DNA from 2 places in the Blautia sp. DFI.6.71 genome. Region 1 is predicted to be linked to the other one. Evidence: a T-box and tRNA genes for the amino acid it is inferred to sense, from the RefSeq annotation. Region 1 holds a T-box; the other holds one or more tRNA genes.
What was found. A T-box is a leader RNA that pairs with one kind of tRNA and senses whether it is charged. The one in region 1 lies ahead of pheS (phenylalanine--tRNA ligase subunit alpha), so its partner is inferred to be a tRNA-Phe.
Positions count from the first base shown of each region.

Region 2: it encodes a tRNA-Phe, which carries the amino acid that the T-box ahead of pheS (phenylalanine--tRNA ligase subunit alpha) is inferred to sense. The anticodon was not compared.

Region 1 covers NZ_JAJDMJ010000015.1:17,034-21,488, forward strand. The annotation lists gene gltA (NADPH-dependent glutamate synthase) at 1-1,038, shown strand, start outside; T-box leader at 1,098-1,329, shown strand; gene pheS (phenylalanine--tRNA ligase subunit alpha) at 1,513-2,532, shown strand; gene pheT (phenylalanine--tRNA ligase subunit beta) at 2,637-4,455, shown strand, end outside.
Region 2 covers NZ_JAJDMJ010000006.1:55,392-59,846, forward strand. The annotation lists gene LJE12_RS04725 (3D domain-containing protein) at 1-750, shown strand, start outside; gene LJE12_RS04730 (O-acetylhomoserine aminocarboxypropyltransferase/cysteine synthase family protein) at 900-2,183, opposite strand; tRNA gene LJE12_RS04735 (tRNA-Phe) at 2,462-2,534, opposite strand; gene glyA (serine hydroxymethyltransferase) at 2,798-4,036, shown strand; gene LJE12_RS04745 (NAD(P)/FAD-dependent oxidoreductase) at 4,408-4,455, shown strand, end outside.

The DNA of each region.
Region 1 (4,455 bases):
AGATTTGTTGCTGACTATGCTCTGGAACATGATATCAAACCTGTTGGAGCAGAAGTTAAGAACGGACATAAAGTTGCAGTGATCGGTTCCGGTCCTTCCGGACTTACCTGTGCAGGTGATCTTGCAAAAGCTGGTTATGATGTAACTGTATTTGAAGCTCTTCATGAACTTGGCGGTGTTCTTGTTTACGGTATTCCGGAGTTCCGTCTTCCGAAACAGAAAGTTGTTAAGAAAGAAATTGAAAAAGTTAAAGAATTAGGTGTTAAATTCGAGACTAATGTTGTTATCGGTAAATCCACAACAATCGATCAGCTGATCGAGGACGAAGGATTTGAAGCTGTATTTATCGGATCAGGTGCCGGACTTCCAATGTTCATGGGTATCCCGGGTGAGAATGCAAGCGGTGTATTCTCTGCCAACGAATATCTTACAAGAAGCAACCTGATGAAAGCTTTTGATGATTCTTATGATACACCGATCGCAGCAGGAAAGAAAGTAGCAGTTGTAGGCGGTGGTAATGTTGCTATGGATGCTGCCAGAACAGCTTTAAGACTTGGTGCTGAAGTACATATCGTATACAGAAGAAGTGAAGCAGAGCTTCCTGCACGAGCAGAGGAAGTTCATCACGCAAAAGAAGAGGGAATCATCTTTGATCTTCTTACTAACCCGAAGGAAATCCTTGTAGATGAGAACGGTCATGTAAAAGGTATGAAGGTTGTCAAGATGGAACTTGGTGAGCCGGATGCTTCCGGAAGACGTCGTCCGGTTGAAATTCCGGGATCTGAATATGACATGGATGTAGATACAGTTATCATGTCTCTTGGTACTTCCCCGAACCCTCTTATCTCTTCTACAACAAAAGGTCTTGAAGTCAATAAGAGAAGATGTATCATTGCTGAAGAAGAAACAGGTAAGACATCTAAAGATGGTGTATATGCCGGCGGTGATGCTGTTACAGGTGCAGCTACTGTTATCCTTGCCATGGGTGCAGGTAAAGCTGGTGCCAAAGGTATCGATGAATATCTTAAAAATAAATAATGTAAATGGTACTTGACAGATTTTGACGTCTGTGGCATGATTACTAGTGTTGATAATCATGAAAAGCTTAGAAGGTGTTTACAGGGATTTATTTTCCGTCAGAGAGAGGAAGCCATCGGCTGGAAGCTGCCTCAGGTTCAGATATTTCCTGAATTTCCCACCGGAGCCGCGTTTCTGAATGACAGTATTTACTGAGTAGGAAATGACGTTACTGCGCGTTAAGCAGACCGAGAGCCTGTAGAAAATGCAGGAAGCAGGGTGGTACCGCGGATATTTTACTCCGTCCCTTTAGTGGGACGGAGTTTTTTGTTTGCCAATTCTGCTATTATAACATGAATTGCGAGAACTGCTTTTGCAACGGAGCGATTTGTGGCTATCAAGTCAGAGTCAGATTTTACGTTACTGTTCATTCTGTTCTCAGTAACGATTTTTCTTCTCTGACATTATGACATAAAGGAGAAAGAGAACATGGATATGAAAGAAAGACTTCAGGAACTGGCTGAAGCAGCCGGAAAACGGATCAGTGAATCCGAAGGTCTGGAAAAACTGAACGAAGTACGTGTGGCATACCTTGGTAAAAAAGGTGAATTGACTGCAATTTTAAAGAGTATGAAAGATGTTGCACCGGAAGAGCGCCCGAAGGTTGGACAGCTTGTAAACGAAACAAGAAGCAAGATAGAAGCACTTCTTGATGAATCTAAACAGAAACTGGAAGAAGCAGCACGTGAAGAGAAGATGAAACAGGAAGTGATTGATGTGACTTTACCTGCAAAGAAAGCTAAAATCGGTCACCGTCACCCGAACACCATCGCCCTGGAAGAAGTAGAGCGTATCTTTATTGGTATGGGTTATGAAGTAGTAGAGGGACCGGAGGTAGAGTATGCGGATTACAACTTTACTAAACTGAATATTCCGGAAAATCATCCGGCACGTGATGAACAGGATACTTTCTTTATCAACGATTCTATCCTTCTTCGTTCCCAGACTTCACCGGTTCAGGCACGTACTATGGAGAAAGGAAAGCTGCCGATCCGTATGATCGCACCTGGTCGTGTATTCCGTTCAGATGAAGTAGATGCAACACATTCTCCTTCTTTCCATCAGATCGAAGGTCTTGTTATTGACAAGAACATCACTTTTGCAGATCTTAAGGGAACTTTGCAGGAGTTTGCACAGGAATTATTCGGACCTGAGACAAAAACTAAGTTCAGACCACATCACTTCCCGTTCACAGAGCCAAGCGCAGAGGTGGATGTATCCTGTTTCAAGTGTGGTGGTAAAGGCTGCCGTTTCTGTAAAGGTTCCGGCTGGATTGAAATCCTTGGCTGCGGTATGGTTCATCCGAATGTATTAAGCATGTGCGGAATTGATCCGGAAGAATACACAGGATTCGCATTTGGCGTAGGTCTTGAACGTATTGCACTTCTGAAATATGAGATTGATGACATGAGACTGCTCTATGAGAATGATATCCGTTTCCTGAAACAGTTCTAATGAAATGACTGTCTGAAACAACAGAGCTATGCAGCCAAGAGGAAATTTCTGTCCGGGAAAGCTGCTATAAGTCTGAGCTATAATATAGAAAGAGGATTAACAAAATGAATACTTCATTATCTTGGATTAAAATGTATGTGCCGGATCTTGATGTGACAGCACAGGAATATACAGATGCCATGACACTGACAGGAACAAAAGTGGAAGGCTTTGAAAAACTGGACGCAGATCTGGATAAGATCGTGATCGGTCAGATTGAAAAAATTGAGAAACATCCGGATGCAGATAAACTGATCATCTGCCAGGTGAATATCGGAACAGAGACTGTACAGATTGTTACAGGCGCTCCTAATGTAAAAGAGGGAGATAAGGTTCCTGTTGTTCTTGACGGCGGACGTGTTGCCGGTGGACATGACGGAAAGAAAACACCGGGTGGAATTGAAATCAAAAAAGGAAAACTTCGCGGAATCGATTCCTATGGTATGATGTGTTCCATCGAAGAGCTGGGAAGCACAAGAGAAATGTATCCGGAAGCACCGGAATACGGAATCTATATTTTCCCTGAAGACGCTGTTGTAGGCGAGAGTGCGATCAAGGCACTGGGCCTGGATGATGTTGTCTTTGAATATGAAATTACATCCAATCGTGTTGACTGCTACGGCGTACTGGGAATTGCAAGAGAAGCGGCAGCTACGTTTAATGAGAAATTCTGTCCTCCTGTTGTAGAGTGTAAGGGAAATGATGAAAAAGCTTCTGACTATGTAAAAGTAACGGTAGAAGATCCGAAACTTTGTCCACGTTACTGCGCAAGAGTCGTAAAGAATGTTAAGATCGGACCATCTCCGAAATGGATGCAGAGATGTCTGGCTTCCAATGGAATCCGTCCGATCAATAATCTGGTAGATATTACAAACTATGTAATGGAAGAATTTGGTCAGCCAATGCACGCATATGATCTGGACAGGATTGCAGGAAAAGAAATCGTTGTACGTCGTGCAGAGAATGATGAGAAATTTGTAACGCTGGATGGACAGGAACGTACCATGGATGATCAGGTACTGATGATTTGTGACGGTGAGAAAGCAGTTGGTATTGCCGGTATCATGGGTGGAGAGAATTCTATGATCACAGACGATGTAAAAACTGTTCTTTTCGAGGCTGCATGTTTTGATGGAACAAATATCCGCCTTTCTTCCAAGAGAATCGGTCTGAGAACAGATGCTTCCGGTAAATTCGAAAAAGGTCTTGACCCGAACAATGCGCAGGCAGCTATCGACAGAGCATGCCAGCTGATGGAGGGACTTGGAGCAGGTGAAGTCGTAGGTGGAATGGTAGATATCTGCAATGAAGTAAGAGAACCATCCAGAGTTCCTTTCAAACCGGAGAAGATTAATGCTCTTCTTGGAACTGACCTGACACCGGAAGAAATGCTTGCTTATCTGGCAAAAGTAGAACTGACCTATGACGAAAAAACAAATGAGATCGTAGCTCCTACTTTCCGTCAGGATATCCATTATGTAGCTGATGTTGCAGAAGAAGTTGCAAGATTTTTCGGATATGATAAGATTCCGACTACTCTGCCTACAGGTGAAGCTACAACAGGTAAGCTTCCGTTTAAACTTCGTATTGAAGCAGTGGCACGTGATATTGCGGAATATTGTGGTTTCTCTGAAGGAATGACCTATTCTTTCGAAAGTCCGAAGGTATTTGACAAATTAAGACTTCCGGCTGACAGTAAGCTCCGTCAGGGAATCGTGATCAGCAATCCTCTGGGAGAAGACTACAGTGTCATGAGAACAACTACTTTAAACGGTATGCTCAGTTCTCTGGCTACGAACTATAACAGAAGAAATAAAGATGTACGTCTCTATGAACTTGGTAATGTATATCGTCCGAAAGCACTTCCTCTTACAGAACTTCCGG
Region 2 (4,455 bases), on a different contig from region 1:
ACGGAAAAGATCAGTGGCTATGTGCCCACAAAACATATCAATGACAGTGATCAGGTTGCTCAGGCAAAGGGAACTTTTACAGCACTGAAGGACAGTGATATTCTGGATTATCCGGGAAAGAAGGATGGACAGGTAGTAGGTGAGGTCATTCAGGAGGATGAAGTGAAGCGCCTGGCTACAGTAAATGGCATCTGGAGTCAGATTTACTATAAAAAAGAGAATGGAAAAAGAGGCATTGGATATATTCCTACCAGTGTTCTGGAGAATACAGCAGCAGAGGAGAAAACAGAGGAGTCAAAGGTCGCTAAAGTAGACGGTGAAGAAGCAGGAACAATTCATAAAAGTGAAGGCAAAGGTGTTTTTGCAGAGGCTGTGGATGGCGTAACTGCTTCAAAAGGGGAGGCTGTAGATGGAGTGCAGGTGGGGACTCCGGTAGCTGTGTCTTCAGATGCGTCACTGATTCCGCTGGGAACTTTTAAGATTACTCATTATTGTTCCTGCAGTATTTGTTGTGGCCCTTGGGCAAATGGTATTACTTCTACAGGGGTGACTGCTACGACAAACCGTACGATTGCGGTGGATCCTACACAGATTCCATATGGATCTAAGGTTGTGATCAATGGACAGGTTTATGTTGCAGAGGATTGCGGTGGTGCGATTAAACATAATTGTATCGATATTTATGTTGCTACCCATCAGGAAGGGGAGGACAAAGGGGTATATTATACAGATGTTTATTTGTTAAAGTAGAAAATAAGAAAGAATTTAACCGAATCAAGTAGCAAAGCGGATTGCGAATATCCGTTTGACCTGAAAATAAAAATCCGGAAGAATCTGGAAATGATCTGTTATAGCTGTGATCATTTCAGAAGTTCTTTCGGATTTTTTGAAATTATCTTTTATGCGTTTTTTAATGCCTGTTCGATGTCAGCAATGATGTCTTCAACATTTTCAATACCAACGGAGAGACGGATCATTCCCGGTGATACGCCGGCTTCTGCAAGCTGTTCATCGTTCATCTGGCGGTGAGTATGGCTTGCAGGATGCAGGATCATGGTTTTGGATGCTGCTACGTGCGTTGCGATGGTGGCAAGCTTTAAGCTGTCCATAAAGCGGACTGCAGCTTCTCGACCACCTGTCAGTTCAAAGGAGATAACACCGCAGGTTCTGCCTTCGTTCATGTATTTCTGAGCAAGTGCATAGTATTTGTCATCAGGAAGTCCGGCATAGTTTACGTGAGATACTTTCTCATGGGCATTCAGAAATTCTGCAATTCTTTGTGCATTATAGCAGTGGCGTTCTACACGCAGAGGAAGAGTTTCCAGTCCAAGGTTTAACAGGAAACAGTTTGTAGGAGACGGGATGGAGCCAAGGTCACGCATCAGCTGAGAGGTTGCCTTTGTAATATAAGCCTTCTTTCCAAACTGTTTAGTATAAATAACACCGTGATAAGATTCGTCCGGTTCAGTCAGACCATGATATTTATGTCCACAGGCATCCCAGTCAAAGTTGCCGCTGTCAACGATAGCTCCGCCAACCTGCACAGCATGTCCGTCCATATATTTGGTTGTGGAATGGGTAACGATATCAGCTCCCCATTCAAAAGGACGGCAGTTTACAGGTGTAGCGAAGGTGTTGTCTACAATAAGCGGAACTTCATGTTCGTGAGCAACCTTTGCGAATTTTTCAATATCCAGAATTACCAGAGCCGGGTTTGCGATGGTTTCGGCGAAGAGTACCTTTGTATTCGGACGGAATGCAGCAGCGATTTCTTCAGGGCTTGCATCTGTGTCAACGAAGGTGCAGTCAATCCCCAGTTTCTTGAAGGTAACAGCCAGGAGATTAAAGGTTCCTCCGTAAATTGTGGATGCTGCTACAACATGGTCACCAGCTTCGCAGATATTGAATACCGCATAAAAGTTGGCTGCCTGTCCGGAAGAAGTAAGAATTGCGGCAACACCGCCCTCTAAATCTGCAATTTTTGCTGCTACAGCATCATTTGTCGGGTTCTGCAGACGGGTATAAAAATAACCCTCTGCTTTCAGATCAAAAAGCTGTCCCATCTCATCAGTAGTATCGTATTTATATGTTGTACTCTGACAGATTGGGAGTGCACAAGGTTCACCCTTTGATGGAGTGTAACCGGAATGGAGGCATTTAGTCTCTAATTTTAAGTCACTCATGAGTTTTATTCCTTTCTTTATGCGTAAGTTGCTCCCGGAGTGTGTTTGGAAAAGGTTTTCTGCAAGATGTACATCTTACTTTGCAGGAATGATTTTTCAAACATACTCTGGTAAAATATTGTATTAATATGATATATTGATACAATATTTCATAATAGCAGTAAGAAAATTATACCGCCAAAAACAGGATAAGACAATAAAAAAGACAATAAAAAATGCTCAGGCTTTTTCTAACCAGCCATGAGCAAAAAAGAAAAAAGATAATAAAAAATAAAAAATGCCCAGAGCCGGAATCGAACCAGCGACACGAGGATTTTCAGTCCTCTGCTCTACCAACTGAGCTATCTGGGCATTTGGTCTGTGAACTGTTGTGTATCACAGGCCCTATAATAGCATATTGATTGTTTGAATGCAAGCAATTTTTACGATTTTTGCGAAAAAATAAAATTATGAAAAATTTTCTATTGCCCCAAATGACTGCGGATAAGTATGCTGATCTATTCTATAAAATATTTTTGATGCGCGGACAAATGTCTTTTGGTGATTGACATGATGGATAGAATTGGTTATAATCGGAATAATTACTGAGCGTATAACAAAGGAGGAGCACGAAGATGTATTCAATCGACGACGTAGCAAAGACAGACAAGGATATCGCAGATCTGATCGAGGCGGAGCTTGCACGCCAGAATTCCCATATTGAGCTGATCGCTTCAGAGAACTGGGTAAGTAAAGCAGTTATGGCAGCAATGGGAAGCCCTCTTACTAATAAATATGCGGAAGGATATCCGGGGAAGAGATTTTACGGCGGATGTTCCTGCGTGGATGAGGTGGAAGCTCTTGCAATCGAACGTGCGAAAGAATTATTCGGATGTGAATATGCAAATGTACAGCCGCACTCCGGAGCACAGGCAAACATGGCAGTCTTTTTTGCAATGCTGCAGCCGGGAGATACTGTAATGGGTATGAATCTGGATCACGGCGGACATCTGACACATGGAAGTGCTGCAAATATGTCCGGAACCTACTTCAAGCCGGTATATTATGGAGTAAATGATGACGGCGTGATCGATTATGAAGAAGTCAGAAGAATTGCAATTGAGAATAAACCAAAGCTGATCGTAGCAGGTGCAAGTGCCTATGCCAGAGTTATTGATTTTAAGAAATTCCGTGAGATTGCAGATGAAGTTGGGGCTTATCTGATGGTGGATATGGCGCATATCGCCGGTCTGGTAGCAGGTGGACAGCATCCAAGCCCGATTCCTTATGCAGACGTTGTGACTACAACCACACACAAAACTCTGCGTGGACCAAGAGGCGGCCTGATCTTAAGCAGCGCAGAGAATGCAAAGAAATTTAACTTTAATAAAGCAGTATTTCCGGGAATCCAGGGTGGTCCTCTGATGCACGTGATCGCTGCCAAGGCAGTATGTTTCAAAGAAGCGCTTCAGCCGGAATTTAAGGATTATGCAAAGATGATCGTTGAGAATGCGCAGGCACTTTGCAAAGGGCTTCAGAAACGAGGAATTGATATCGTTTCCGGTGGTACAGACAATCATCTGATGCTTGTAGACCTCAGAAGTCTGGGCGTTACAGGCAAGCAAATGGAGAATCTTCTTGATGACGTAAACATTACCTGCAATAAGAATGCAATTCCAAATGATCCCCAGTCTCCATTTGTTACAAGCGGTGTACGTCTCGGAACAGCAGCAGTTACTTCACGAGGCATGAAACCGGAAGATATGGACAAGATTGCAGAAGCAATTGCTATGACCTTAAAAGAAGAAGGCAGCCAGGAAAAGGCAAAGGCAATCGTCAAAGAACTTACAGACAAATATCCTCTGGTTGGATAAATAAATCATACAAAATAATGTATAAAAGCGAAATGCATGGTTCATGAGTGAACAGCACTTCGCTTTTATTTATTATGTCGCTGAAGCGCGAAATTTATTTAACCGAATTAAGTAAGTCCCCTGCGGAGGTTGCAAAAAGCAATAAGCAGTGGGTGGGAACTTTGACCAAATTATACCAAAATTATCCAAATAAAATCATGGATTTTTTTTAGAAAACGTAGTATAGTAACAATAGCTGATGATTATACTGAAAAAGCAGAACAGGTTAATGACAGTTGATGATTTATTGGAATAGATCGTAGTAATTAATTGCTGTATTCAGTATCTATCACAGTGTATTGAGAACAATCACAGAGAGCAGGTGACAGAATTTGGAAAAAGTGATAATCATAGGTGCCGGACCTGCAGGAATTTCCGCT